3 regions of the Chitinophaga sancti genome follow, and region 1 is predicted to be linked to each of the others. Evidence: riboswitches for the same ligand, from Rfam matches in the RefSeq annotation. Region 1 holds a riboswitch; each other region holds the start of a gene.

Evidence for each region. A riboswitch is a leader RNA that binds a small molecule or an ion and turns the genes downstream of it on or off. The one in region 1 is predicted to bind cobalamin.
Region 2: another riboswitch for cobalamin. It lies ahead of SIO70_RS21155 (DUF5074 domain-containing protein); the one in region 1 lies ahead of SIO70_RS22110 ((2Fe-2S) ferredoxin domain-containing protein).
Region 3: another riboswitch for cobalamin. It lies ahead of SIO70_RS16215 (TonB-dependent receptor); the one in region 1 lies ahead of SIO70_RS22110 ((2Fe-2S) ferredoxin domain-containing protein).

What each region holds. Positions count from the first base shown of each region.
Region 1 is NZ_CP139247.1:5,448,155-5,456,050, forward strand. Features, by position in the region: gene SIO70_RS22090 (cobyrinate a,c-diamide synthase) at 1-944, opposite strand, end outside; gene SIO70_RS22095 (cobyric acid synthase) at 992-2,458, shown strand; gene SIO70_RS22100 (aminotransferase class I/II-fold pyridoxal phosphate-dependent enzyme) at 2,455-3,471, shown strand; gene cbiB (adenosylcobinamide-phosphate synthase CbiB) at 3,456-4,385, shown strand; cobalamin riboswitch at 4,544-4,745, shown strand; gene SIO70_RS22110 ((2Fe-2S) ferredoxin domain-containing protein) at 4,875-5,234, shown strand; gene SIO70_RS22115 (NAD+ synthetase) at 5,327-6,127, shown strand; gene SIO70_RS22120 (SDR family oxidoreductase) at 6,114-6,953, shown strand; gene SIO70_RS22125 (sirohydrochlorin chelatase) at 6,950-7,870, shown strand; gene cobI (precorrin-2 C(20)-methyltransferase) at 7,874-7,896, shown strand, end outside.
Region 2 is NZ_CP139247.1:5,187,069-5,194,964, forward strand. Features, by position in the region: gene SIO70_RS21140 (hypothetical protein) at 1-607, opposite strand, end outside; gene SIO70_RS21145 (DUF5074 domain-containing protein) at 611-1,708, opposite strand; gene SIO70_RS21150 (TonB-dependent receptor) at 1,714-3,654, opposite strand; gene SIO70_RS21155 (DUF5074 domain-containing protein) at 3,656-4,714, opposite strand; cobalamin riboswitch at 4,824-5,015, opposite strand; gene SIO70_RS21160 (hypothetical protein) at 5,089-6,870, shown strand; gene SIO70_RS21165 (carbon-nitrogen hydrolase) at 6,959-7,834, shown strand; gene SIO70_RS21170 (agmatine deiminase family protein) at 7,834-7,896, shown strand, end outside.
Region 3 is NZ_CP139247.1:3,928,293-3,936,188, forward strand. Features, by position in the region: gene SIO70_RS16205 (alpha/beta hydrolase) at 1-695, opposite strand, end outside; gene SIO70_RS16210 (PepSY domain-containing protein) at 983-2,326, opposite strand; gene SIO70_RS16215 (TonB-dependent receptor) at 2,328-4,424, opposite strand; cobalamin riboswitch at 4,579-4,766, opposite strand; gene SIO70_RS16220 (dipeptidase) at 4,950-6,164, opposite strand; gene SIO70_RS16225 (YdeI/OmpD-associated family protein) at 6,383-6,922, opposite strand; gene SIO70_RS16230 (alpha/beta hydrolase-fold protein) at 6,961-7,896, opposite strand, start outside.

The DNA of each region.
Region 1 (7,896 bases):
TGTCTGGAATAGTCGCGGATTGCCATACGCATAGCTTCATTCTTCTCTAAGACGGACAGGTATAATTCAGGATATCCGCCGGCGAGGTATAGTAAATCTGCTTCAGGTAAGGAGCTATCATGCAATGGGCTAAAAAACACAACGTCTCCCTGTTGCGTTAGCTGGCGAATATTTTCTTCATAGATAAAATTAAAGGCTTCATCTTTGGCAATAGCGATCCTGTATTTTTTTTCAGGAAAGGAATGATTAATATTGGATGATGGTTTGTGTGTGTCCGTCAATGCCAATAACCCATCAATATCCACGGACCTACTTATATGAGCAGCTGCCAGCTCTACAATCGCCTCATAATCATTTTCCCCTGACAATGCCAACCCCAGGTGCCTGGAAGGGATCTTTATCTCTTCGTTCACAGGAATATACCCCAATGGCATAATACCTACATCATGGCACGCATCCTTCAGGAACTGATAATGACTCTCTGTGTTGACAAAATTGAAAATAACCCCGGCAATCTTTACATCAGTATTAAAATTCTTCAACCCATACAACAACGGCGCCACTGAATACGCCATTGCCTTGGCATTCACCACCAGTATCACAGGTATATCCAGCAACAATGCGATTGCCGCACTGCTCCCCTCCCATTTCACGGCTCCGTCATACAACCCCATCACTCCTTCTGTGACCACCACATCTGCATCACTGCTGTAGTGACTATATAGCTCCTGCACATGTGCCTCACTCATCATAAACGTATCGAGATTGATGCTCTGCCTGCGGGCGGCCCGGGTATGATGGGTTGTATCAATATAATCAGGGCCACATTTAAAAGGCTGTACCTGCAAGCCCCTGTTATGCAATGCCCGCAACAACCCCAAAGTGAGGGTGGTCTTGCCTGAATGGCTGGATGGTGCTGCGATTAAAAACTGAGGCTTCTTCATTTGGTCAAAGATAGTACATTTGCAAAATTATCTATTCGCCCAACGCTATGCAGCAATTAAAACCCATCATGTTTGTAGGTACCGCTTCAGACGTCGGGAAAAGTTTTATTAATACCGGTTTCTGCCGCATCTTCAAACAGGATGGTTACCAACCAGCTCCGTTTAAGGCACAGAACATGTCGCTCAACAGCTTTGTTACTCCCGACGGACTTGAAATAGGCCGTGCTCAGGCAGTGCAGGCGGAAGCCTGTGGGTTGCCCTGTAGTGCCGATATGAATCCTGTATTGCTGAAACCTACGAATGACAAGACCTCTCAGGTCGTATTGATGGGTAAACCTGTTGGGAGCCAGTCGGCCTATGATTACTTCATGGGAAATAACAAACAGGAATTGTTGAATGCTGCCAAAGCTGCCTTTGACAGGTTGCAGGCACAGTACAACCCTGTCGTAATGGAAGGTGCAGGTAGTATCAGTGAACTAAACCTGAAACACAGGGATATTACAAACATGCGGATGGCACTGCACGCAAAGGCCGATGTTTACCTCGTAGCAGACATTGACAAAGGCGGCATCTTTGGGAGTGTATATGGCACGATCGCCCTTTTACCACCTGAAGAAAAAGCATTGCTGAAAGGCATCATCGTCAATAAATTCCGTGGCGACGCCCGTCTCTTTGAAACCGGCAAAACCTTGCTGGAAGAGCTGTGCGGTGTACCTGTAGTTGGCATCATCCCTTTTCGCAAAGATATCTATGTAGAGGAAGAAGACTCTGTGGCACTGGCCCATAAGCAACAACAGGCAGGTAGTGGCAAAGTTAATGTAGTAGTAGTTTTACTAAACCGTTTGTCCAACTTCACAGACTTTACCGTACTGGAAAAAGATGAGCGCGTACACCTCTATTATAGCAATAACCCGGCTGAAATTGCACAGGCAGACATTGTGATACTACCCGGTAGTAAAAATACCATAGCAGACCTGGTAGACATTAAAAATAATGGTGTGGCGACCGCCATCACACAGGCATTCAAAGGCGGCAGGACAGTGATTGGTATCTGTGGTGGTTACCAGATGATGGGGCAGAGTGTGGAAGATCCTGCGGGTGTGGAAGGCACTGTTTCCTTTATGCCCGGGCTGGGGTTGCTGCCGGTTACAACAGTACTTACAGAAGTAAAGACCACGCAGCAATGTACCTTTCAATATAAAAATAGTGCTGCTACCTGTGAAGGATATGAGATTCATATGGGGATTACCGCCAGCAGCACCCCATTGAATACAATGCTCCATGGCCACGGTGATGGGTATTTATTGAACGACCGCTGCTGGGGCACGTATGTACATGGCATTTTGGATAACCCTGTAGTCGTGGACGACCTGCTTTCTCCCTTCAGCCTGGAAGCTTCCGCCCCTTTCGATTACAACAATTATAAACACGAGCAGTACGATAAACTGGCACAACATCTGCGCGAACATGTCGATATTGCCTACATTTACAGTCAATTAAAAAGTGAACAATGATATTAGGTCATGGAGATGACAGGTATCTGTATTCCCGGGAAATTCTTGCTGACTTTAGTTCTAACGTTTATTACAAAGGACTTTCCATTGGTTTGGTACAACACCTGAGCACGCAGCTTTTCAGATTAAAAAATTATCCGCAGGCAAACGCACAAAGTTTGCAGGAGGCATTGGCCCAATGGCATGAGATTACGCCATCACAGGTCTTAGCCACCAATGGCGCAACAGAAGCTTTTTACCTGGTAGCCCATGCATGGAGAGGCCAGTCGGCTACGGTTGTCATTCCTGCATTTGCAGAGTATGAAGATGCCTGCAGGGTGAATGATATTTCAGTATCGCATCTTGAATGGTCTTCTCTGCAACAGGATACTATCTTTACGACAGCGCTGGTATTCTTAGGTAATCCTAATAATCCTACCGGGGCGTTGTTATCAGTTGAATTTCTACAGGCATTGTTGCTAAGCAATACTACAGTGACGTTTGTGATCGATGAAGCATATGTAGACTTTACCCATGAAAGAAAATCCCTGGTTACCTCACTGCATGACTTACCGAATTTAATTATCATCAAATCACTCACCAAAACTTATGCAATACCAGGTTTGAGGCTAGGGTATTTATTAAGTAGCAGGGATACGATTGCTAAAATTACATTCTCCAAAATGCCATGGTCTGTGAATGCACTGGCCATTGAAGCGGGCTTGTATATCGTGGCGAATAAAGAACAGCTGACATTTAATGCAGTAGATTTATTGCAGGATACGGCTAACTTAATGGCAGCATTGAGTATTCATGTGAATGTGATGCCTACCCGGACGAACTTCTTTTTATGTGAGTTAATAAATGGTACTGCTGCTGATTTAAAGGCATATCTGGTAGAGGAACATAGTTTACTCATCAGGGATGCCAGCAATTTCAAAAGTCTAAGTCCGAAACATTTCAGGGTGGCGACACAGACGCCAGAGAAAAATGCTTTATTGATTAAAGGCATCAATGCATGGATGGAAAAATAATATGGATTCCTTTGGTGGTGGGGTATGTGTTAGATTTGCTGCTGGGCGACCCACGGTGGTTGCCCCATCCGGTGCGGTTATTTGGGAACCTGATCACATTCGGTGAAAAGAAACTCAATAATGGATACAAACGTTTTCTGAAAGGAGCTATATTAACCGTGGTATTGTGCCTCGGGGTGTATGCTTTCTTCTATTACATGCAGGAAATTCTTCCGCTTTGGGCAAGGTATATTTTCAACAGTATTTTTGTTTTTTACGGTTTGGCCAATAAGAGCCTTTTACAGGAGGGCGCAGCTGTTTATGATGCTTTATACCATCAGGGGCTGGAAGCGGGCAGAAAACGTCTTTCCTGGATCGTAGGGAGGGATACTTTAAAGCTGCAGGAGAACCAGGTCCGGATTGCGGTATTGGAGACCTTGTCAGAGAACCTAAGTGATGGGGTAATTGCCCCCCTGCTCTTTTATGCAGTAGGTGGTGTACCGGCTATGATGCTGTATAAGATGATCAATACCCTGGATTCTATGATTGGATATAAAAGCGAGCGCTATTTATATTTTGGGCGGTTTGCCGCCAGACTGGATGATGTGGCAAACTATATCCCCGCGAGGGTGACGGCGTTTTTGATGGTGCTGGTCTCCTTCAGTAAACGGGGATGGCAGTATATATTTAAATTCGGCCATCAGCACGCCAGTCCAAATTCAGGTTACCCGGAGTCGGCGCTGGCAGGGATTATGAATTGCAGGTTCGGCGGCCCGAATGTGTATCATGGTGTGGTGGTAGAGAAGCCTTATATCGGTGAGTACCAGCGGGAAATTCAACATGAAGAGTTACGAAAAGTGATGTTTATAAATCACGCAGTAACTTTCGTGGTGGTGGTACTGATAGTATTATTGCATGCATTGTATTCAAAATAATAAATGGGCACACTGAAACCTGTACCAAAGACCAATTTGTTATCCCCCAACAAATCTAACGCATCCGTTACCTCACTCATCCCTCCACTATTCATATAGTCATACTTCATAGGGTGGGTTTATTGTTCTTAACTTCCGCAAAGTTAATTTTATTTACTACTTTTACCCCGGTTTATGGTTTTTATCTGCCTCCCAGGCTGATAAAATTAAAAGGGAATCCGGTGTAAATCCGGAACAGTTCCCGCTGCTGTAAGTTCCATCAATCGCTTTTAACATCTGCAAAGCCACTGTTCCAACCGGAACGGGAAGGCGTTAAAAGTGGAACAAGTCAGAAGACCTGCCAAAAACTATAACTACTTATCCAATGCTTTCGGGAAAAAAGTACAGGGATGGCAAACAACTTACGCAGTGTTTGCTCCTGCCGCCTTTTCTCCTGTCTGCTTGTTTAATCGTTAACGGGTAATTAACTGCATTAAATGTTTTAAAGGTATGGCTATTAAAGATCTGACCAGGGTTCAGAAGATGGTTTTTATTTGCAATGGTGGAACCTGTGCTAAAGGCGGTGCAGACGAAAACACTTTAGCTTTGAGGGCACACCTCACCAAACATGGCATGGATGACGAAATTCATACCATACGCACCAAATGTATGGGGCAATGTACCAGCGGACCTATTGTATTCATTCACCCCGAAGGAGCCTGGTATGGTAGCGTAAACCCAGAGGTTGCGCGTGATATTGTAACTCAGCACCTCTTACAAAATACTTTACTGAAACCCCAACTCTGCTTTCCGGAAGCAGATGCCATGGAATTACAGCCTGTAAAGTTTAGCACCGCGAAAGCAGAATAAACCACTGCATCGCCATCTACGAAAATGTTGAATCACATCACACCAGGCACGCCCTTTTCATAAAGGAAGTTTGAGCGTATATTTTTAAAATCATGGGAACCAATATTTCAGGATTTATCGTATTGGCCGTTCTTGGCCTTCGCCATGGACTGGACCCGGACCACATTACTGTGATCGATGGTTATACTTACCGACTCCACATGAACAAAAGTATGTGGAGCAAATGGGTAGGTACCCTCTTTACATTTGGACATGGTATTATGGTCACCGCCATCGCATTGTTCCTTTGTATACTGAAGAACAATTTCAATATCCCGCCACTGCTGGATATCGTAGTAGAATGGACTGCCTCGCTGATGTTGTTATTTATGGGTATTTCGAACCTGATCTATTTGAAGAGAGGTCAGGTACAAATGACCGGTATCCGACAGAAATTAATCCCGGATGCATTCAACAAAAGCCTGAATCCTTTTACTGTAATACTCACAGGCATCATCTTCGGATTCATCTTCGATACCTCTTCGCAGATTGCAGCCTTTGGCTATGCTGTAGCAGTATCAAACCAATGGATCTACGCGATCCTCGGTGGCGTTGTATTTTCTATAGGATTAATCCTTACGGGCACCTGCGATTCCATGCTGCTCAGCAAACTACTCAAGACCTTTGACCAGAAGAAGATCCAGAACCACCGGTTCAAATTGAATGTACTGATCACAATCATGTGTTTCGCTATTCCCATCTACAAAATACTCAGTACATGGAATACTTCCCTGGAATTGAGCGACACGCAGAACAATATTGTGGGAATAATTTTCATAAGTATCATCATTTCATTGTATGCTGATTTATATTTGAGGCACAAATTCAGTAAATCAGGCAATGGAACAGAATGAATATACAAAGAACAGATCCATCAGCATCCTGGGCTGTGGCTGGCTCGGCTTACCATTAGCCGAACTTTTTGTTCAGCAGGGATACCAGGTTAAGGGGTCTGTGACCAGTGAAGAAAAGCTGGAAACGCTGTCTGAAAAAGGGGTACTCCCCTACAAGGTCACCATCACCGACCAGGCCATTGATTGTAATGACCTGCCGGGATTCCTGGATAGCGATATCCTGATCATCAATTTTCCCCCCGGTCGCAGGCCGGATATTACCACTTATCACCCTGCCCAGATTGCCTTACTGATTCAGGCAATTGAGCCAAGCCCCGTCAGGCACGTGCTGTTTATCAGCTCCACCTCCGTATACCCTGACCTGAACAGGGAAATAACGGAAAAAGATAGCGTACCCCCTACCAAAGGTAGCGGACAAGCCCTGTTGCATGCAGAGAACCTGCTCCTTTCACAAGCGAAATTTACTACTACCATACTTAGACTAGGAGGCTTGATCGGGTACGACCGTATGCCGGCGCGCTTCCTGGCTGGCAAAAAGGACGTGGAAAACGGGGATGCCCCTATCAATGTGATTCACCAGGATGATTGCCTGGGACTGATCAGTGCGCTCATTGAACAGGAGGTCTGGGAAGACATTTTCCATGCTGCCGCCGATGAACACCCGACCCGCAAAGTTTATTACACACTGGCAGCTGAAAAAGCAGGACTGGAAGTTCCTACCTTTGCCGAAGGCAAGCCGTTGTGTTTTAAGATTATCAATTCTGATAAGATCAAGCGCCGCCTGGGTTATACATTCAAACACCCTAATCCACTGGCATTATTATGAAAGGGATATTAATATGCGGACATGGCAGCAGGGACCCGGAAGGAGTACGGGGATTTAAAGAGCTGGTCGCGTTGCTCAAAGAGAAGTACCCGGACTATATAGTCGATTATGGCTTTCTGGAATTTTCACATCCCGTGTATGCAGCGGCGGTAGAACGCATGTATCTGGCGGGAGTGCGTGAAATTCTGGCGATTCCTGCAATTCTCTTTGCCGGCGCGCATGCCAAGAACGATATTCCTTATGAGATGAATACCCTGCAAAGCCAGTATGAAGGATTGACGATACGACTGGGCAGGCACATAGGTATTACACCATCTATTTTAAAACTCGCACAGAAACTTATACGGGAAGCAGGTGGTACAGGAGATCTTTCTGATACCTGTCTGCTGGTAGTTGGCAGAGGAACTTCCGATCCTGATGCCAATGCTGATGTGGCGAAGATGACCCGGATGCTGTGGGAAGGAATGGGATTTGGCTTTGCAACAACAGCCTATATCGGGGTGACAAAACCTTTGCTGCAGGAGGCCTTACCACTGGTGAATCTCCTGCCCTATAAGCGGATCATTGCAGTGCCGGTATTTTTGTTTACAGGCGTGTTATTGAAAAAGATATATACGCAACTGGACGAATACAAGGCTCAGACTGATAAAACAATACTATACACTTCAGGTTTCGAATGTGATGACCTATTGTTAGACACGATCGATGAACGGATCAGGGAGGTGGAGGTTGGAAGACCGGAGATGAATTGCCAGCTTTGTAAGTATAGAACTCAGATAATTGGATTTGAGGAGGAAGTGGGCAAAGAGCAGGTGGGACACCATTTGGCAGTGAAAGGGATATTGTTTGAAGAAGATGAGAAGATTGAATCGGGGAATAAGGTGATCAGTAAATTTAAAAAGATATTGGGGATCTGAGTTATGGCAAAACATGGTAAAATTTA
Region 2 (7,896 bases), 260 kb from region 1:
AGCCATCCGCTAACCCGGTATTGATATAAAGCCCGGCACTATCCTTCAGGGTAGCTGGTAGTTTCATGCCTGTAAAAGACGCGGAATCGCGTGCGGCAATAAAAGACGGGTAGTATACCTGTGTATGATATACATTGATTGCCACGGTGCCTGAGTCTCCCTGGTTATCTTTCCACTTTACATCTGCATAGCCCCCAGGATTATAGTAAGTGATTTTGTAGTGCTTTACGGCATTGGTATACTGATCACCTGCTATTGTATACCAGGCATCGTCCGGTAATCTATTTCCATTTACATCCTGACTTACCATTACGATACCTGGTTCTGACAGGCTTTCGATGGTATTACTATAGATGCCGAATTTTGACACGCCATGGTCAAAGCCGAATACGACATAGCCTCCAAATGCACCCAGGGTAAGCACATTTTCTGTACTACCTACCAGCTTTTGCGCAGCTGCGCTATCCCCGATACTTGTATTTACAAACTGGCCGGGGGCGGGTTGGTATTCAAATACTGTGCTGATGTATTTACTGGTTGTGTTTGTACCTGTGTTTTCTTTTTTACAGGCTGTAAAAGCTAATAAGATAAATATCCACTTCTTCATAGATTATTGAATAAAGGTGATCACTGAAGGAATATTACCGGTGGTAACACTCCATTTTTTAGCACCCGTCTTATCAAAACAATACAATGTACCAGGTAGTAAATAATCCTTTACATCTGTAATAAGAATATCTCTTGTCACCGGATCTACTGCTATGCCATAAGGTGTTGTAATTGCCTGGTTCTGAATGAAGCCATTGCTTACAATTGATTTCGTTTTTACATTCACTATGGCATAACTAATGGTATTTGCGCCTGTATTATTACTCCATTGTACGCTGATGATATAGGCTGAATCGCCCTGAATGGCGAGGTTGCTTACACCCAGGGAAAGTGAATCGGTCACCGCATCGGTCGTTGTGCTGACTATAAACAGTTTTGATGGAATATCACTATAATTTCCCCGGGAGTTCACATACAGGTTGCCGTATCCATCTGCTTTTATATGCTGCAGGTTGATAGCAACATCAATGGTTTTGGTTACGGTAAATGAGTTCAGATCAATGACTGATAAGGTGTGGTCATAATCAGAAGAAGTATAACCACCGGAGTTGGCCACATACAATTTACTGCCTGTTACCGCCATTTCTTCCGGCTGGCGGCCTACGGTCACTGTGCGCAATACTTCGAAAGTGGAGGTATCTGCTTCTGCTACAAACCCCGATCCATCTGTACTGCCGCTTGCGGCCGCATAAGAACTCACATACGCCTTACCGTTATAAAAGGAAATATACCGGCAGCTCCGTACGCTGATTTCACCCAGGTGTTTTGCGGTATGTTTATCCATCACTTCTACCCTATCCGACCCATTTATTACCGCATATAGCTTGTTGCCATATACTTTCATATCATTGCCTACATCTCCCAGTTCCTTTACTATGGAGGGATTGATTTCTCCATATATATTCAGGTTGTAATCGCCTTTGGCGCCATTAAAATAATCGAGGGAGGTCTGGTTCAATCCCATGTTTCCTTCATTTAATAAATAGAAGGAACTTTGGTTTGTATCATCCGTAACATGCGTAGCCTCGCTGGAACTGCTGTCAGTACCACTCTTTCTACATGCACTTAGTACCAGTAAGACGAAGATCCACTTTCTCATATCAGTTAAAAATTTACACTGGCAGTCATACGATAATAACGTCCCGGCATGGGATAGTTATAAATTACATCGTAGTACTGGTTGAATACATTATTGATTTCTCCTGTTAGTTTCAGCTGCCTGGTATGCCATGACAAAGACAGGTCATGTGTATACCAGGGTTCTATATAATACTCCGGAATATTGACGCTACCATAATAACGTGCGCCTACATACACAAAACTATAATTCATGTCCCATGCCTTCCAGGACATGTTGGTGGTAAAAGACCCGCTGTGTAATGGTACGTAAACGATCTGTTGATCATTATTGTCCGTTGCTTTCTGATAAGTATACTTGAGCGAGAAGTTCGTTCCGATTGCGCTGAATAAGCGAGGCGAGGTCTGCACACCTGCATCTACGCCATAAATATTCACTAATCCGATATTCTGCATTTGCCAGCGGAAGAGTTTACCCGGCACAGCTACGATCTTATCCGTCACCCTGCTGTAATAAGCATCTGTCTGAATAGCAAAGTATTGCCACCAGCCGGTGGAGGTTTTTGTATAACTGGCACCTATATCATATTGCCTGCTATATTCAGGTTTCAGGGTGGGATTGCCCGTGGTGGTATAATAGAGATCATTGAAGGTAGGCATTCGGAAGATGTGCTTATAAAATGCCCTGATCCTCAAAGATGGATCTGCCAACGGTTGCCAGGAGGCAATGACAGTGGGCGTATATGCTCTTCTATTGCCACCGCTGGTGTAGAGCTTTGTACTTTCATTGATGATACTCGCCAATACACTTCCCTGCAGATCGATCCTGTTAACATGTAATTGAGTAGCACCAGCTACCAACGTGGTGACCCTGGTAGGAATAGCGAAGCGATCAAGATTCACAGCGGTCATCTGGTTCACCTGGAAGTCGGCAGAGAGCGCAACATCCCACCAGTCTTTGATACGGTATTGATTGGCCGAAGACAAATAATATTCATGCTGGCGGAACCGGTTCATAAGCGGCCCTGTCGTAGTTACAATCGTAGTATCGAGATAGCGTACATAATCCAGCATATACTTGCCGTTCAACTGCATGCTGTACCTGCCATATTTTTGGTTATAGCCTCCCTGTATAAATGCATTTCGATCCCACTGACGCTGTCCGTTTTCGAAATGTCCTTTCACGATTGGGCCTGGCAGGCCACGGGCGGAGTTATAATAATACCCCTGTACGTGCCAGTTGCTGCTGTCTTTGCCATTGCCATATACCCCTGCTTCTAAGCGCCAGGCATCGATGTCTCCATTCTTTCGTACGGCAGTGGTGTCATAATCATTATAGCGATAACGGAATTTGTATTGTCCGTCTGCATGGGTCCATTCTGAGCTGACAACAGCTGCTATGTTATTTGACAGTTTCTTTTCTATTCTCAGGGAGGGATTGATCAATCCAAAACTTCCGGTTTTAAAGCCTGCTTTACCATGCAGGGTTTCCGCACCCTGAAAGACAGGTTTTTTGGATTGTAAATACATCGCGGCTGCTGAAGCAAATCCTTTTGCAGGTTGGAAGATGACGCTTTTCTGGGCGTTGTAGAGCTCTATTTGTTCAATATTGTCAAGGGAAAACCGGCCCAGGTCTACTGTGCCGTTTTGAGCATTGCTTAGTTGAATGCCGTCATAAAATACACCCAGCTGGTTGGTACCCATGCTGTGTACATTGAGCGTTTTGAGGCCGCCTACGCCACCGTAATCCTTGATCTGAACACCAGAGAAGAACCGGGCAGCATCTGCCACGGAGAGGCTATTCATTTTTTCAAGTGCCTTGCCACTGAGGGATTGAACGGGCGTAATCGCACCGGGTTTGGCAGAGAAGATCGTAATTGTCTGTAAGGTATGAGTCGTATCATTTTGCTGTGCCTGTAAATGCAGGCACAGCAAAATGAAGCTTATTATAAAACTGGTTGCCTTCATATTAATGGAACACGACCATGGCTGGATATAAATTGTCCGTGTAGGAAATTGCAGATTTTAAAGTGGCGTCTGCGGCGCTGTAAGTATAAAGCGTATTGTCAGGGTCACCATAGAATCCTCCTGTAGTGGTCAGTACCAGGGTATTTTTCGCAGCGTCGTAACCAATACCTTTACCATAAAAGTAGTGGTCAGTTGGCAGGGTGATATAAGCGCTGCTCAGTGAGCTGTTGTTGCCGGATACATAGCGGTATACCTTCTGGTCATCGCTCAGTACATAGACTGCATTTTCCTGGGTAGAAGCGACGATAGAGCTGCTGGTGAATACCCATTCGTTATAGCGAACATTAAAGGAGGTGGTGATTGTATCGACCTTCAGTGTAGACGGATCGATTTTGAGCAGGGCATTTGTTTGTGCAGCATATATGTAGCCATCTTTACCCTGTGCAAAACCAGCTATGGCAGTTCCTAAATTTTTTGCTATAGAGTAGTCGCTGGTATTCAATGCTACGATACCGTCGTTAGCAGTTAATGCAAATACATAGCTGCCTGATTTGAGCATATCGCTAACGCTGCCACTTACACCCGTGATTTTGGTACCCAGGCTCAGGGAAGATAAGGTAACCGGATAGATACCATCGTCAGTACTGAGCAGACCATTGCTATTGTCAATACCGATGAATGCATGACCGCTGGCCGGCAGACTTGCATTCCTGGCGCTTTCTTTCAGGGAATACTCATCAGCTGCTACCAGTGGACCGCCATAGTTGGTTACCAGGTAAAGTTTTCCATTATAGATGGTACCATATTCCAGGGTGGTGGAGGTAGTTGCCAGCGGGCTGGATGGGTTCACTTTCAGGTAATTGTCCTGCGAAAGGGTATCCGTATTATAGCTGCGGAAGCTCAGGTCTCCTCCTTTGGAGCCGAAGTAACCTTCATTTACAATGAAATAACCATTGTCATAAGTGCCTTTGGAGATAACTGAAGTATTGTCATCCTTTTTACAAGAGACTATGAAGAATACGGCGAATGCTAACAGGAGCGTGTGTAATTTTCTTTGCATGCTGTTTTAATAATTGTAATAGTTGAAAGGTTCCCGACGGAATAGATCATTCAGCATGATAAGCGTAATATCATTGTATATCCCGAAGCTTTTCACCCGAAAGCGCTGAATGGATCTATTGCATCGTGGCAGGTCTTCTGGCTCCCTGATTTTCCGGCGGCCTTCCCATCCATGGTGGACAGTGGCAAAGAGTAGAACCGGAAATAATACCCAGGTTACAGCTACGGGGATAGCTCCGGTTTTGCACCGGATTCCCTTTTAAGCCTATCTAGTGACAGGCACCAAATGCGGCACAAACCTACACTATGGGTGTGGAATAACCAAATTGAAACGTTTTTTCGCCTATCTTGCCGCAAATTTTTAAATAAACCGTTTTGCTGAGACAACTTTTTCTGTTTGTGGTCCTGCTTTGCGGCGTTATAGGTAGCTATGCCCAGGGGAACCTGAGTAAGACTGTATCAGTCACCATGACCCGCCAGCCGATATCTTCTGTACTTGATGCCATAGAAATTCAGGGTAATTTTCATTTTTCTTATGTACGGGAAATGGTGCATGCTGATAGTCTTGTGTCGGTACGCGCCAATAACAGGACTGTGAAGCAGGTACTGGACCAGTTGTTCCAGGGCAGTGTTGTATATAAGGATGTGGGCAACCAGTTGATGCTGCAGCCGGGTAAGGAGAAGTGGTTCTATGTGAGCGGACATATTACGGATGGCAGTAATGGGGCGCCACTGAATAATGCGAGTGTGTATGAAGGGGTGCAGTTGATCTCGACCATGACAAACGATCAGGGGTATTACCGGTTGCGGCTCAGGGAGAAAGAACGGCCAATGCCTGTGATGCTGACGGTGAGTAAGGAATTATATAGAGATACTATTATGATACTGGCGGGCGGGTATGATCAGGAGATCAGTGCGAGTATCAAGCCTGCGGCCCCCATCACGTTGGGTATAGTGGATGTGAACCAGTATTCGAGGGTGAGTGATACGTGGTTTGGAAAAGTGTTTTTAAGTTCCAAACAGCGTATGCAGGCTTTGAACTTAAGTAAGTTCTTTGCAGATCAGCCTTATCAGACCTCTTTATTACCCGGGTTGGGTACACATGGTAAATTGAGTTCCCAGGTGGTCAATAAAATATCGTTGAATTTTATTGGGGGGTATACGGCCGGGTTAAATGGGGTCGAAATATCCGGAGCTTTTAATATAGACCAGAAAGATGTGAGATTTGCCCAGTTTGCCTCCCTTTTTAACCTGGTGGGAGGTAAAATGGAAGGTGTACAGATAGCAGGTTTGCATAATCAGGTCATTGATTCGGTAAAGGGATTGCAGGCAGCGGGGATCAGTAATATTACAGCAAAGGGATTTGTCGGGGTACAGCTCGCAACTACTTATAATGGAGCGAATGGCGAAACCCGGGGATTAGGCGCTTCAGGCATCGTAAATATTTATAGAAAGAATAGTTATGGTGTGATGATGGCGGGGGTTGGAAATATGAACACAGCGACCATTCAGGGAGTGCAGGCAGCTGGCGTGTTCAATATAGCAGAAATGCTAAAGGGGGTACAGGCGGCTGGTGTTGTAAATGCGGCTGATACTACTGAGGGGGTGCAGGTAGCAGGGTTCATCAACGTTACGCGGGTATTGAAAGGCGTGCAGGTGGGTGTGGTAAATTATGCAGATTCGTCTGACGGGTATAGTATTGGTGTGATTAGTATTGTGCGCAGGGGTTATCATCAGCTGTTGGTGTATAATACAGAGCTGTTGCCGTTCAACCTGGCGTTTAAGTCAGGGAATAAAAATCTGTACAGCCTGATTATAGGAGGAGCGAGTTTTATGGAGGGGTCGAAGGCGTATAGTTTTGGGTATGGTATTGGAAAGTCTTATAAAGATTATAGTGTAGAGATAACGGAGCAGAATTTGTACCTGGGGAGTTGGGAGACGATGGGTACGATGGCACGGTTGCAGACGTCGTGGAATAAGGAAATAGGTAAAAACGCAAGGATCTTTATCGGGCCTGCGTTTACATTATATTTTAGTAGTAAGGATGCAAATGTGGGAGGATATAAGACCAGGGTGCCGGGACCGTATGGGGCATTTAAATTTAATGACAACCTACGTTATTGGTTTGGCTGGTATGTGGGCTTTAGTTTCTTCTAAGAATTTCTTTCATACAGTCGCAGGCTAGCGGTTTCTCCTTAAAATTCAGTAAATTTGCCCCTTCTTTTTCAAATTTAAACACTGGTAAATGTCAAAAGTCAAAGTAGGTTTTGTGCAAATGACTTGTACGGCCAATAAGGCGGAAAACCTTGCCAAAGCCATTGAGCAGGTAAAAGTTGCCGCATCCAAAGGTGCACAGATCGTTTGTTTACAGGAGCTGTTTACTTCCCTGTATTTTTGTGATGAAGAGAATTACGACAACTTCTCTCTCGCCGAGCCTATTCCCGGTCCATCTACAGATGCCCTTCAGAAAGTAGCTGGTGAACTGGGCGTTGTGATTATCGCCTCTCTCTTTGAAAAAAGAACTGCTGGCCTGTATCACAACACTACTGCTGTACTGGACGCTGACGGATCTTACCTTGGCAAATACCGTAAAATGCACATTCCGGACGATCCGGCATACTACGAAAAATTCTATTTCACCCCCGGTGATTTAGGCTATAAAGTTTTCAAAACCAAATTCGCCACCATCGGTGTACTCATCTGCTGGGATCAATGGTATCCTGAAGCTGCACGTATCACTGCGCTCATGGGTGCTGAAATACTCTTCTACCCTACCGCTATTGGCTGGGCGACCTCCCAGGACGAAGCAACCAATACAGAGCAATACAATGCATGGCAGACTATTCAGCGTAGTCATGCTGTTGCGAACGGTATCCATGTAGTTAGCGTGAACCGTACCGGTTTCGAGCAGGAAGGCCGCATGAAATTCTGGGGTGGCTCCTTCATCTCCAATCCGTTTGGTACCATCATCTACCAGGCTTCGCACGAAGAGGAAGAGATCCATGTGGAAGAGCTGGACCTGTCTGTAACAGACAGATATCGGACTCACTGGCCTTTCATGCGCGACAGAAGAATCGACTCTTACGGCAATATCACTAAAAGATTTATCGACGAAGCATAATGAACGGACATCCAACGCTGAAACAGCAGGGATACTTCTTCCCTGCCGAATTCCATCCGCAT
Region 3 (7,896 bases), 1.5 Mb from region 1:
AGGCCCAGGCGCCAGCGGTAGTTATGGATCACGATGGCTACATGGTCCGGATTATTAAAAGCAGCAGCAGATTGGGCATAGGTGGCTGAGTCAAAATGCCATTGAGGGGAAGCCAGCTGCCAGATGAGTTGATTAAATTCATTTGTATTGGAAGCGTAACCTTGCTGACCCCTTTCGGTGGCAAAGTAGAATTGATACCACCAGGCCAGTTCTGCTTTGGGCTTTAAAGGGGCGAGGTTGGCTTGCTGACTGCCTATGAGGTAACCGCTGACAGATACGAGGGCGGTACAGCGGTCAGGCCATATAGCAGCAATGATATCCGCAGTTCTGGCACCCCAGTCAAAACCTCCGATAATGGCGCTTTTAATTTTCAGGGCATCCATGAAGGCGATAATATCGCTTGCAATGGCCGCTTGCTGCCCATTTCTGGGCATTTTATCAGAAAGGAAGGAAGTAGTGCCATATCCCCTTAAATAAGGCACAATGACCCTATATCCTTTATTTGTCAAAATAGAGGTGACGCTGTCAAAACTATGGATATCGTAAGGCCAGCCGTGTAATAAGATAACCGGTTTCCCATTGGCAGGGCCGCTTTCTGCATAACCTACATCCAATACACCGGCATGGATCTGTTTGATAGATTGTGCCTGTAAGGAGGTGGCGAAGAAGAGCAGGGCAAGGAATATATTTTTCATGATGAGTTGTTTTGATTGTGAATCAAAGGTATCAGCATGATTATCCACTGAAAAGATGCAAATCCCCGAAGTGGACAAATGAAGGGGCCAGCTAGACATATACATGGAGAGGTCAATTAAGCATACAAATGAAGGGGTCAGCTAGACATATAATGGAGAGGTCAATTGTGCATACAAATGAAGGAGTCAGGTAGACATGTAATGAAGTGGCCAGTTAGACATACCATGAACTGGTCAATTGGAAATATTAATGAAATAGTCAGTCAGACATATTAAAAAGGCAGGGATCATCTGACCCCTGCTTTCCTTTTTAACCATTTCCATGTCAATACTGCTCCTGTCACACTGACCATTGTACCACCCAGCATTAAAATCCACACGACTACATCCCACAATGGCCTTTTATAAACCAAAAAACTAAAATCAAGACTGTGTAAACCATGATACAACCACCGCTCCACCCTTGCGCCATTATCCTCTTGCAGCACCAGCTGGCCGGTGCTGAGGTTTATATAAGACCAGGTGTCACCATCTTTTACCCTTAAAACAGGAAGTCGCTTTTCGTATTTACGTGAATAGTAATAGTCATCGTAAGTAGCCAGTATTTCTTTCTTCCCTTTTATATGAAAGATACTGGTATCGAATCGTTCAAATGGTTCGCTACCCGCTTTGTCACCTGCCACCAGCTGTGTATGCTGGCCATCTTTCCAGCCAAGGTAATAAGGTTTTCCTTCCACTTCTAAAAACTGGATTTCTTTTACATCCGAAAAATTGCGAGGTAAAGCAACAAAATTATCCTGAATGGAGATCTTTGGTTTTGTACTCTTTCCCAAAGGCAGCGGACTCATTGAAAACAACCCACTCAATACCCATGTAAATACAAACAACCCAAAGATAAATCCTGTATAATGATGGTACTTAAACCATACTTTTTTATAAGGACTGAATTGCATACCCCGCTTCCTTTTATACCTCACAAAACCCATGATAATGCCGGCCAGACACATCATGGTACCCATCAATGATACCCATATCACCACCTGACTCCATACAGGTCTGTTCCTGATCAGTATAGTCGGATAGATCCAGTGAGGAATAGGTCCCAGCCATGCCAATAGCCTTTGTCTGGCATTTACCATCTGCACCACTTCGGCCGTATGCATAGATACATACACATAATTGCCGGCAGCATCATCCATTTTAAATTTATACACATCCGGCAGATATCCCTGCGAACGATGCGCTGCCATCCATTGATCTATTTCATGTAAGACCTCCACAGACGCAGGTTGGCTATGCGCAAAAGCAGTGGCGATCTGGCTGGCTAATGCCGTATCTACTCCCGGCAGCGTATCTCCATTATCTGCAAAGATCACCTGCTGGTCAATCCTGTAAACAGGTCTGTCCAGCAGCATGCCCAGTCTTACACGCTTTGCATCTTTGATCTGAGGCGGAATAATATGACATTGCTCCAATTTAAGCTGGGGCAACCGTTGTAAGCGCTGTTCATATTTCATCGTCGGATATGTGACATACATCATCATCATCCCGGATAAAAACCAAACGACAAACATCATACTCAGTGCGAACCCCAGGTACCGGTGTATGAGCAATACTGCTTTGAACTTCATCTTATAAAGCATACTTCAGTGTCAGCAAATAATTGCGGGTTGCACCCGGGTAAAACTGGTTGGAATAAATGGCGTTTGCAAAGTATTTCTCATTCGCCAGATTATTTACATTCAGGCGCACTCCTACCTTGCCAAACTGGTAACCCAGTGCGGCATCGATGGTGGTGTAAGCATGTAATACATAGGTGTTGGCACTGTTGGTATAGGTATCGCTCATATAGTTGGCACCAGCACCAACGCCCCAGCGTTTCAGCTGATAGTTCGCCCACAGGTTCGCCATATGTTTAGGTGCCAGTGCTACGATATTGCCAGCTACGCTATTGGTCAGCGACTTGTCAGCATAAGGGAGGTATTTGGCAAGGGTGAAGGTATAACCGGCATTCACGTCCAGTCCTGCCAGCGGACTACCTTGCAATTCAATTTCGTATCCTTTTGACTCCGCCGCACCAACACGTTTGTAACCACCGCCGGCAATGCTTTCTACCTGATTGTTCTTTCTCATATAGTAAAGGGAACCATTCACAGACCAGTTATGGGTAATGTCATAACGGGTACCTACTTCCCCCTGGTAACCATCTTCCGGTTCGAAGGTCTCGCCATTGTTGGCAATCCTTCTGCTTGGCTTGAAGTAAGTAGAGTAGGAGCCATAGACAGACCATTCTTTCAATGGCTGATACACCAGGCCTGCACGGTAGGTGAGTGCCGCGGTAGGGATCTTTGTCTCCGCACCTCTCTCCGTTACATTCCTGTTTTTATCGACCTTGTTGGTGAAATAAGTACCCCGGAAGATATCGTAACGTAGGCCAACAAGACCTTTCAGTTTGTCGGAAAGTTTTATCCACTCCTGTACATACAGCCCATGAACGGTTTCTTCTGAAGCCTTGTACTGGTAAGGCGTGTAACTGATATACCCCTGATTTAAGATAGGATCCTGTACAGCAACAGTGGCGTACAGACCATCTCCATATATGTTGGCACTATACGTTTTGCGATCTAAATTACTGTAAGAGTAGCCTACGAGGATTTTATGTTCAATGTGACCGGTATGCACGTTGTAAGTCAGTTCCAGCTGATTTTGCAATGGCCTGGTCAGGTGATTGAAATACAGTGGAGAAGTACGTGTCAGTGAGTCGAGTGACTCATTGAAGGTCAGTTCTTCAGTAGATAAATAATCGATATTATCATTGGAATAGGAGAGCTGATCAGAGAGCACCAAAGCATCGCTGAACTGGTGAGTATAACGCAGTTGATAGCTGGTAGTGGTGTTCTTCAGAAAATCGGCCGGGTCGTTGTAACGGGTATTTACATTTATACCGGGAGCAGGTTTGCTACCTGTCAGCATAGGGATACCGGCGTCAGTAGCGTAATGATCCTTGTTGGCACCAACGGTGAAGTAGAAGTTATCGCGTGCAGTAGGTGTGTATTCCAATGCGAGGTATGCATTGTTGGTATTCACAGCGGCATTGCGATAACCATCAGTAGCAGATAATCCTGCATCAACGCGGTAGAAGAGGTTTTTGCTCAGCGCACCACCGGCACCTACGCGCATTCTGCGGGTATTAAAGCTACCATAGGAGGCGGAGAAGTCCGCTTTTTGCTCCGTAGTAGGGCGTTTGCGCACCATGTTGATAATGCCGCCTAATGCAGAGTGACCGAAAAGTACAGAGGCGGGACCTTTCAGCACTTCAATCCTTTCAATATTCGCGAGATTGGTGCTGGGCGCACTGGTGCTGATGTTGTGACGTTCATCTCTGACACCGTCTACCAGCAATACAAAGTTGTTGAAACCACGGATGGTGAAGTGCTGAAAACCGCCGTAGGTGTTGTTTGCACGTACCCCGGTCACGTTTTTCATAGCTTCGCCCAGGTCGTCAGTGCCTCTTTGTTCGATGGTTCTGGAAGATACAGCAGTCGTAGTCAATGGGAGATCCCGGATAGGGACATTGATCTTGTTGATGCTGGAACGTTGGGCATGATTGATGGTGACTTCAGCTAATTGTTTGACAGTAGTGTCAGCAACAGATTGTGCCTGCATGGTGGCGGCGGACAGTGTACATGACAGCAGAATACCGGCGAAGGTGAATGTAGATGTTTGCATTGATAGAGTTGATGAAGAAATAATAATTCTCCTTGACTTTACCATGCTTTTGTGGGGAAGGAATGGAGGTGTGGTATAAGCACACGATGGTCCGTAAGTGAATACACTCCGGATTTAAAACTCCAAACCTTGACGTTGCTTCAGTCCACGAAAGCATTGCCAGCGTAAAAAAGGCAGGTCTCCTGACTTGTAACATTGCTGCCGTCCTTCCCGATCATATCGATCAGTGGACATTGGTGGCAGCAACTGTGATTGTTACTTACAGTTGCGGGACAGTTCGTGATTTTCACACGATTCCCTATTAATCTGCTGTTAAACAGAACCTTTTTTAGGTGGGGGAAAGAAAAGAACTTAAAAACGTGGGCGAAGATAGGGATTTGATTTAAAATGGGAAGGTGTTTTTAATGGAGTCTATTGTTTGGGAAGAATAACCGTTTAAAGGGATTATTGTTTTTTAGTAAAGTTCGTTTGAAAAAAAACTCATTTGAGAAGGAAATATTACCCCATTTTTCAGGGGTAATACTATTATTTTTTTGTGGCAGCGTCAAATACACGGCAGAAATTACCTCCGCCTATTTTGCCTATTTCTTCTTCATTAAAACCTGTTTTTAGCAGTGCATCCACTACTGCGTAGTAGAAGCCTACATTTTGATCAGCCCATGCAAGATTGGTGCGTTCGCCGACGCGGGGTTTTTGAGGGCCATTTTCTTTAGGTTTGTTTTGCTCACCTTCCGGACCACCTTTATGCTCACCACCCGGTCCTCCGCCAAATCCAGATTGGGCACCCGGCTTGTGATACGGAGGCGTCATCTTCGTATCCGTACCAATACACACATGATCTACACCTACAATATCCACCAATGCCCTGATATTCTGTGCATACTCCAACGGGGTATCCGCCAGATGCGTCCACACGCCAATCACTCCACCTGCATCTGCCACTACTTTCGCATTCTCCCTGCTGATGAGCCTTTTGTACATCATCTTCGCCATCCCGGGATTATTCCCCAGCTGTGTATTCAACCCTGTATGAGAAATAAACACCGGTTGTGCAGCCACCTTCAATGCCATTGCCACCGTATTCCCATCGCAATGTGCGAGGTCCACCAGTATACCTAGCCTGTTACATTCCCTGATCACATCTGCACCAAACGTAGTTAGTCCTCCAAATGCAGGTTCATTCGTATACACATCCCCCAAAGGCACTGATGCATCGCTGTCGTGTAATAAAGTAAGATGACGTAACCCGCGTTTATAACCTATTTCCACTCTTTCCACCTTTCCTTCCAACCAGTGTGCGCCTTCAACAGACTGAATCACAATTGGCTGTTTTTTCTTCTTTGCTTTGCGCAGATCTTCCATGTTCAGGGCCCGTTTCATCTTGTTTTTAGCCAGTTCAGCATCCATTGCTGTCAGGCCATTCAGGAAACGATCATAGGCTTCTCCGTTGGGATCTAATTTCTTGTAGTCAACCGCAAAGGTCATGCAAATGGCTGATAAACCAGAGCGTTTCATCTCTCCTGCCAGGTCAACATCGGGCCCAGGAATATCTTCTTTGGTCAAAGGAACGTCTACGTGATTATGTGTATCAATTCCGTAAGTAGCTGCTACGATAGCTGCTACACGTGGGTCTATGTCACTGATAGCCCATGATGATAAGGGGTTTAGCATCATTGCTGCCCCTGTGCCGGATATGGCGGTTAGGAACTCCCGCCTGGACCATGCTGATAGAGATTTCATTGTCATTGCCAGTTAAGGGGACTAATTTATAGAAAAGGGGGTAGGTTAAAATGTTAAAACAGAAGACCGGAAAATGCCTTATTTTACTGGTATTCCCATAATTATTCAGGATGTGAAATGCGGATACTTTCCAAACTTTTATGTGTATAATTTAATCATGGATGGTTTTCGAAGTCAGGATATGGGGAGTTTTTCTTTCGAAAGATGCCGTATTCAATTTAATCATTCATCCCTTTCCCCGCCAGAATCTGCGGAATATATTTCTCTATCCTTGCTTCCCGCGTTTTAGATTGTTTAGCCCCTGAAAAGAAAAACACATATGCTTTTTGTCTGCCGGGAGTGAGTGCCTCAAATGCTTTTTTTAATTTCGGTTGTTTATGAAATTGTTGCTGCAACTCTTCAGGAATATTAACCGGCGTCTTCTTTGTATCCACTTTCAACCCTGCTTTCTCTACTTCTATAGCTTCGTAAATACAAGCCTTTAGAATAGCTGCTACCTGCGTGATCTCTTTTACATTCGTAAATCGTGCCTGCCGGCCTACCTGTGTATTCTCGCCAGTTTTTACAAGGATACCATCAGGATCGGTGAGCAATGCCCCCTTGAAAAAGAGGAGTGCGCAATAGTCTTTAAACCCCTGTATGATCACGATGTTTTTACCTTCGTAATCAAAGCAGGGCTTACCCCACTTAGTGGCTTCATTGAGGCCACAATCCTGTATGATCTTTCTCAGTTTTTCAGTTTCCTTTTCCCACATCATTGGTTATAATATTTTAAAGCTAAAATAGCTCCAATCAGTTATAATGTAAATATAGTAATTAACCGCTCTAACATCGTTGTATTATAAAAAGGAAGTGATACCGGATTGATCTGCTTTAAACTTGATGGAGGCAGATAAGTAAGCTTTAATCCAAAGTCTGCATTGTGATGTATGTAATTTATCCGGTACGGATAAAAACCTTTTTCCAACGGTACGATATACGTATACGTGAACTCGCTGGAAGACCCTTTCCAGCGGATCAGTTCCTGACCATTCAAATAGAATTGTGAATCTGTATCAGCATTGAATACAAATACATAATACCCGGCTTCTTTCGCCTCCATCCAACCATTTACTTCGAGGTTAAAATCATTCTTCCGCGGGAGCGTTAATTTATCTTTGATGATCCCTGCCAGTTTCGGTTTTTTCAGATCCTCCTCGTAATACTTATAACTCGTCTCAGCTCCTCCTTTGGCCGCTGCTTTCAGGGGCTTACCAGTAGTGAACACACCTGATTTCATTTTATCATAGCGTGCGCGGTTGGTAAATTGTCTGATTGTCAGCTTCGCAGTATCATCAATATTCACGATCCCTTTTATTGCAGGCGAAGAGATCGTAGGGGTTGTACCATCCAAAGTATAACGCATATTTGTTGTATCTCCAAAAGACCATACATTGATAGGTTGTCCTTTTATCACTATCCCATTCATCGGATGAAAACTAATATGGCTTTTATTCCAACCGAAAGTAAATTTCAAACCATCGTAGGTGCTCTTTAACCGGATAGAACTATGTGTTTCATCAGTATATTGAATTACCTTCCATGTCAGTTCCGCAGGTGCTTTTTGATGAAGTATCGTATCTATATCTGTTACCTTCATGGCTTCCGCTTCTCTACCCAGTCTGCCACTGATGAATAAGGTATGATTGGAACCCGCCAATGCCGGCAGTTTCTCCGGGGCTATTTTAGGTAT